2 regions of the Micromonospora coxensis genome follow, and region 1 is predicted to be linked to the other one. Evidence: riboswitches for the same ligand, from Rfam matches in the RefSeq annotation. Region 1 holds a riboswitch; the other holds the start of a gene.
What was found. Region 1 has a riboswitch for cobalamin ahead of bluB (5,6-dimethylbenzimidazole synthase). Riboswitches for the same ligand answer to the same signal wherever they lie in the genome.
Positions count from the first base shown of each region.

Region 2: another riboswitch for cobalamin. It lies ahead of cobN (cobaltochelatase subunit CobN); the one in region 1 lies ahead of bluB (5,6-dimethylbenzimidazole synthase).

Region 1 covers NZ_LT607753.1:3,758,771-3,762,166, reverse strand. Annotated here, with positions in the region: gene GA0070614_RS17105 (DNA glycosylase AlkZ-like family protein) at 1-568, shown strand, start outside; gene bluB (5,6-dimethylbenzimidazole synthase) at 588-1,208, opposite strand; cobalamin riboswitch at 1,242-1,441, opposite strand; gene GA0070614_RS17095 (hypothetical protein) at 1,570-2,043, shown strand; gene GA0070614_RS17090 (crotonase/enoyl-CoA hydratase family protein) at 2,102-2,857, shown strand; gene GA0070614_RS17085 (dihydrolipoyl dehydrogenase family protein) at 2,865-3,396, opposite strand, start outside.
Region 2 covers NZ_LT607753.1:1,103,500-1,106,895, forward strand. Annotated here, with positions in the region: gene cobN (cobaltochelatase subunit CobN) at 1-2,216, opposite strand, end outside; cobalamin riboswitch at 2,534-2,663, opposite strand; gene GA0070614_RS04915 (MBL fold metallo-hydrolase) at 2,932-3,396, shown strand, end outside.

The sequences.
Region 1 (3,396 bases):
CCGGATCGGCCGTCAGCGGCGGTGGGACCTGGCCGAGCGGGTCTATCCGGCGGACACCGAGGTCGTGCCGGCGGACGAGGCCCGGCGGATCCGCGACGAGCGACGGCTGCGCTCGCTGGGCATCGCCCGGGCGTCGGTGGTCGGGGAGGCCGGTGAGCCGGCCGAGGTCGAGGGCACCCCGGGTGGTTGGCGGGTCGACCCGGCGGCGCTGGACCAGCCGTTCGCCGGGCGCACCGCGCTGCTGTCCCCCTTCGACCGGCTGGTCCACGACCGGAAACGGCTGTGGGAGCTGTTCGACTTCGAGTACGTCCTGGAGATGTACGTGCCGAAGGCCAAGCGGCGCTGGGGCTACTTCGCGCTGCCCGTGCTGCACCACGACCGGATGGTCGGCAAGGTGGACGCCACCGCCGACCGGAAGGCGGGCGTGCTGCGGGTGCACGCCGTCCACGAGGACGTCCCCTTCGACGGTGAGGTCAGCGCGGCCGTCGACGCGGAGCTGGAGGCGCTGGCGACGTGGCTGGGGCTGACCACCGTCACCCGCGCCGGACGAGTTGTCGACGTCGGGTGACGGATGGCCGCCGCTGGGCTCAGCCACCCCAGCGGTCGCTGTGCAGCGCCTCGGCCAGCGGGCGCTTCTGCCGCCACCCGTGCCGGGCCAGGTCGGGGACGGACTCCAGGTGGGTCACCGGCCCGACACAGAGCCAGGCGACCGGGCGGATCCCCGCCGGGACGCCCAGCAGGTCGGCCAGGAACGGCTCCCGGTAGAAGGAGACCCAGCCGACGCCGAGTCCTTCGGCGGTGGCGGCGAGCCAGAGGTTCTGGATCGCCAGGCAGACCGAGTAGAGGCCGGCGTCGGCGATGGCGTGCCGGCCGAGCACGGCGGGGCCGCCCCGGGACGGGTCGTAGGTGACCACGATCGACAGGGTCGACTCCAACACCCCGTCGATCTTGATACGGGCGAACCGGGCGGCCGCCTCGCCGTCCAGGGTGGCGGCGAAGGTGTCCCGCTCCACCTGCACGTGCTCGTGGAAGCGGCGACGGATCCCGGCGTCCCGGACCAGGACGAAGTCCCACGGCTGCGAGTAGCCGACGCTGGGCGCGGCGTGCGCCGCGTCGAGGACCCGGTGCAGGGTGTCGTCCGGCACCGGCGCGCCGGTGAACTCGGCGCGGACGTCCCGACGGCGGTGGATGGCGGTGTAGAGGTCCATGGCAGGCTCCCGCTGCGCTCGGCCCACCGGCAGGTGGGCGGTCGACGCGAGGCCGGTCTTCGGACTCCCGGATCGACGCCTGGCCGTCCGCCTTCCCAGCCGTACGGCCAGTGGCTGCGCTGCTCGCGCGTGGACGGTGGCTCCCCGGTCACCGCGGCGGGCCCGTGCCGGATTCGCACCGGCTTCCCAGATTCTCCCCGCAGCCGCGGGGCACCTCGCATGATCGTGCCGTCGGCGATGCTAGCGGCCGGACGGGTGGAACCGGCAGGCGCGCCGGCCCGGTCGCCGTCTACAGTGTCGGACTCCGGCCTGTGACCCGGTCGAGCCGACCGTCGAGGCCAGCACCCACGGGGGAAACACCATGACGCGTACGCCTGCCCGAATCGTCCGTACCGCCCTGACCCTGGTCGTCGCCGCCGGCCTCGCGGCGGGCTGCCAGAGCGAGGAGAAGTCGGCCACGCCGGCCGCCGCGCCGTCGGCGTCCACCGCGCCCAGCCCGACGGTCGACGTCGCCGCCAACAGCAAGCAGGTCTGCGACGCCAGCCTCGCCCTGGTCAAGAAGCACTTCGTCGCGATGGCGGACGACGCCATCGCGGCCATCGACAAGCCGGTCAGCGCCAAGGAGGCGGGCGAGAAGGTCCGCGCGAACTACACCGCCATCGCCGAGGGGCTGCGCGTCGAGGCGCCCAAGGCGGCCGACCCGCAGGTGCGCACCGCCCTGGAGAACCTGGCCGGCGCGGTCAAGAAGCGGCTCACCGGCCCGGACGCCACCAAGGTGGAGGCCCCGGACCTGGACCCGACCCTGAAGGCGGTCGACGCCGCCTGCGGCAACTGACCATCGGGCGCCGGCCTGCCCCTGGCGGGCCGGCGCCACCGGAGGGCATGCTGTGCCGATGGCCGTACACGTGGCGCACGACGGACCGGTGACCACGGTGATCCTGGATCGGGCGGCGTCCCGCAACGCCGTCGACGGGCCGACCGCGCGGGCCCTCGCCGACGCGTTCCGCGCCTTCGAGGCCGACCCGGACGCCCGGGTCGCGGTGCTCTGGGGCGCGGGCGGCACGTTCTGCTCGGGGGCCGACCTCAAGGCGATCGGCACGCCGCGCGGCAACCGGGTCGAGCCGGACGGCGACGGCCCGATGGGTCCGACCCGGATGTCGCTGTCCAAGCCGGTCGTCGCCGCGATCTCCGGGTACGCCGTGGCCGGCGGGCTGGAGCTGGCGCTCTGGTGCGACCTGCGGGTCGCCGAGTCGGACGCGGTGCTCGGGGTCTTCTGCCGGCGGTGGGGCGTACCGCTCGTCGACGGCGGGACGGTGCGGCTGCCCAGGCTGATCGGGGAGAGCCGCGCGATGGACCTGATCCTCACCGGCCGCCCGGTCGGCGCCGACGAGGCGTACGCGATGGGTCTGGTCAACCGGGTGGTCCCGCCGGGTGAGTCGCGGACGGCGGCCGAGCGGCTGGCCGCCGACATCGCCCGCCACCCGCAGGCGTGCCTGCGCAACGACCGCGCCTCGGTGCTGGCCGGCGCGGGTCTGTCCGAGCCGGAGGCGATGGCCACCGAGCTGGCCTACGGCCTGGACTCGCTCGCCACGGACGCCGTGGCCGGCGCGGCCCGCTTCGCGGCCGGCGCCGGCCGGCACGGCCGGTGAGCCCGCGTCAGCTCAGGTCGCGCAGCGCGTCCTCGATCGCCCGGTGGAACGTCGGGTACGCGTAGATCATGTGCCGGAGCCGGCTGAGCGGCACGGCGGCGTGCACCGCCACGACCAGCCCCGACAGCACCTCACCGCCGGCCGGGCCGACCGACGTCGCGCCGATCAGCACGCCTTGGTCGGCGTCGGCGACCAGCTTGACGAAGCCCTCGTTGCCGGCCTTGTGGATCCAGCCCCGGGCCGACGACGGGAGCGGGGCGAAGCCGACCTGCACGTTGATCCCGCGCTCCCGGGCCTGCCGCTCGGTGAGGCCGACCGCGCCGACCTCCGGGTCGGTGAAGGTGACCCGGGGCAGGGCCCGGTAGTCGGCGCGCGGGACCATGCCGGCCGCGCCGCCCGGCCCGGACGCGCCCGCGGTACCGCCGACGGCGCTGCTCGCGCCCATCGCGCCGCCGACCACGCTGGCGGTGCCGCTGGCGTCCGGGCCGCCCCGGGCCCGACGGACGTGGTCGAGCAGGTCGGCCACCACGATCGACGCC
Region 2 (3,396 bases), 2.7 Mb from region 1:
AGGTCGATCGCGTCGGCGGCGGTGGCCGAGGGGCCGTCCACGGCGTCGGTCAGCGTCTGCGGCACGGCCACCCGCTGCCCCGGGGCAGCGAGCAGCGCCTGCTCGTCGAGGCCGTGGGCGGCGGCGATCGCCTGGCGCAGGCCGGGCAGGGCACGGGTGCCGCCCCAGACCTGTGGGGCGCGCAGCACCGCGAGCACGAGGTTGACCCGGGCCTCGCCGGTGGGGGCCTCGGCGAGCACGTGCAGGCCGTCGCGGATCTGCACGTCCTTGACCTCGCAGAGGTAGCCGTCGAGGTGCAGCACGAAGTCGTCGAAGTCGTCGGCCGCCGGCATGTCCTGCTGGTGCAGGTCGTGGTGCAGTTCGGCGGCGCGGACGAGCTGCCAGATCTGCTGCCGCACGGTGGGCACCTTGGCCGGGTCGAGGGCCTGCACGGTGGCGTACTCGTCCAGCAGCTGTTCGAGTTTCGCCAGGTCGCCGTAGGTCTCGGCGCGGGCCATCGGCGGCACGAGGTGGTCCACGACCACGGCGTGGGCGCGGCGCTTGGCCTGGGTGCCCTCGCCGGGGTCGTTGACGATGAACGGGTAGACCAGCGGCAGGTCGCCCAGGACGGCGTCGGGGGCGCAGTCGGCGGCGAGCCCGAGACCCTTGCCGGGCAGCCACTCCAGCGTGCCGTGCTTGCCGAGGTGCACCACCGCGTCCGCGCCGAACCCGCCGTCGGACACCGGCGCGGCCAGCCACCGGTACGCGGCCAGGTAGTGGTGGCTCGGCGGCAGGTCCGGGTCGTGGTAGATGGCGATCGGGTTCTCCCCGAAGCCGCGCGGCGGCTGGATCAGCAGGGTGACGTTGCCGAAGCGCAGCCCGGCCAGCACGATGTCGCCGCCGTCGGTGTACAGCTCGCCGGGCGGCTCGCCCCAGTGTTCCCGCATCCGCTCGCGCAGTTCGGCCGGTACCTGCGCGAACCAGCGTCGGTAGGTGGCCTGCGGCACCCGGGCCTCGGCGGCGGCGAGCTGCTCGGGGGTGAGCCACTCGACGTCGTGTCCGCCGGCGGCGATCAGCGCGTGGATCAGCGCGTCGCCGTCGGTGGGCGGCGGCGCGTCACCGAGGTGGTAGCCGGCGTCGGCGAGGGCGGCGAGCAGCCGTACCGCCGAGGCGGGGGTGTCCAGGCCGACGGCGTTGCCGACCCGGGAGTGCTTCGTCGGGTAGGAGCTGAGCACGACGGCGAGCCGCTTCTCGGCGTTCGGCACGTGGCGCAGCCGGGCCTGGCGTACGGCGATCCCGGCCACCCGGGCGGCCCGTTCCGGGTCGGCGGCGTAGACCGACAGCCCGTCGGCGTCGATCCGCTTGAACGAGAACGGCACGGTGACGATCCGACCGTCGAACTCGGGAATGGCCACCTGCATGGCGGCGTCCAACGGGGAGAGTCCGGCGTCGCTGTCGGCCCACTGCTCGCGGGTGCTGGTCAGGCAGAGCGCCTGCACGATCGGCACGTCGAGGGCGGCGAGCGCGCCGACGTCCCAGGCGTCCTCGTCGCCCCCGCCGGAGGCGTCGGCGGCGACCGCCCCACCGGCGGCGAGCACGGTCACCACCAGCGCGTCGCAGCGGGCGAAGAGCTCCAGCGGGCCGTCGCCGGGGACGAGTCCGCGCAGCGAGCCGCAGAAGATCGGCAGCGGGTCGGCGCCGGCCGCGTCCACCGCGTCGGCGAGCACGTCGACGAAGCCGGTGTTGCCGGCCAGCGCGTGCGCCCGGTAGAAGACGATGCCGACGATGGGCCGCCCCGGACGGGTCGGCCGGTCGCCGTGGATCCCGTACGCCGGGCCGGGCGCGGGCGCGGCGAAGCCCTCGCCGGTGAGCAGGACCGTGTCGCCGAGGAACCGGGCCAGCTGGGCCAGGTTCTCCGGCCCCCCTTCGACCAGGTAGGACAGCGCCTCGGCGGCCACTCCGGCGGGCACCGTGGAGGCCGCCATCAGCGCCGCGTCGGGCACCGCCTCGCCGCCGAGCACCACGGTGGGCACGCCGGAGGCGAGCACCGCGGCGAGCCCGTCGGGCCACGCCTGCCGGCCGCCGAGCAGCCGTACGACGGCCAGGTCGACCCCGTCGAGCAGGGCCGGCACGGCGTCGACGTCGACCCGGGCGGGGTTGGCCAGTCGGTAGTCGGCGGCGCTGGCGCGGGCGGCGAGCAGGTCGGTGTCGGCGGTGGAGAGCAGCAGGATGCGCACGGACGGCTCCGGAGAGTGACACCCGGACCGGCGCGGAGGCGGTCGGGCGGGGCGGGGGGCGGGCGCGGTTCAGCGGGTACGACGAGCGGCCGACCGGGTCACCGGCGGTGAGCCGGTGGGCGCGGACGGCGCGGTGCGGGACTCAGCGGTGAACGGCGCAACGGGCGGCGCGTGGGCCGGGAGCGGCCCCGGCACGGCCGGGCAGGGGCGCGGCGGCGCGCCCGGCACGGGTACGACGGGTGTCGTCGACGGTGGAGACGCTGCGCGTCATCGGGTCCTCCTCGGGTGTCCACGCCCTGGGGTCACTCCGACGGCCGAAGTATCCTGGCTCCCGGATCGACGCTCTCCCCCGGCCTTCCAACCGCAGACACACGGCCGTGACTCACGAGGGGGGATCGCTCCCCGGTGACAGTGGCGGGACCGCGCCGGAATCGCACCGGCTTCCTTCACTGCCGTCAGGCCGCGAATGCTGCCACACCCGTCGCCGCCGGGTCAACGCCGCCCCACCACCGGTCGACGTCGACAGCGGTCGATCGCTTCGGTGCCCGCTCCGCAGTGGACACCGGCGCGCGATCGATGCGTCCGCACCCCGCGCCGGGACACCCGGACACCGCGCGGCCGGCCGCCGGGGCCGGCTGGCGGGGCCGGGCGACCGACCCGACGCGACGGCGTATCGGCCGGTCAGCGAGGTCCACGGGGCAGCGGGGCGGCGGCGGTGCGCCTACCATCGGCCGGGATCGTCCACCACGGTCGCGCGGAGGAGGGCCAGGCCATCAGCGGCACGACGTTCCAGCACCTGACCGGGCGGGTCTGGCTGCTGCCCGGTGACGCGGACCCGCTCGCCGTGCAGGCCGGCGTGGCGCTGATCACCGACGAGCGGGGCGCCGTGCTGGTCGACGCCGGCCAGAGCCCGGCCCACGCCCGCGAGATCCGCGCCGCACTGGACGCGACGGGGCTGCCCGCGCCGCGCTGGCTGGTCTACACCCACCACCACTGGGACCACGTCTGGGGCGCCTGCGCCTGGCCGGACGTGGAGATCGTCGGCCACGTCGCCGGGGAGTCGCTGCTGCGGGCCGAGGCGGCCCGCCCGTGGAGCCACCGCTACCTGCGCGAGCAGGTCCGCGCCGAGCCCCGGCTCGGGCCCAGCTTCCGGGCCCGGGCCCTGGCCATGGAGACCTTC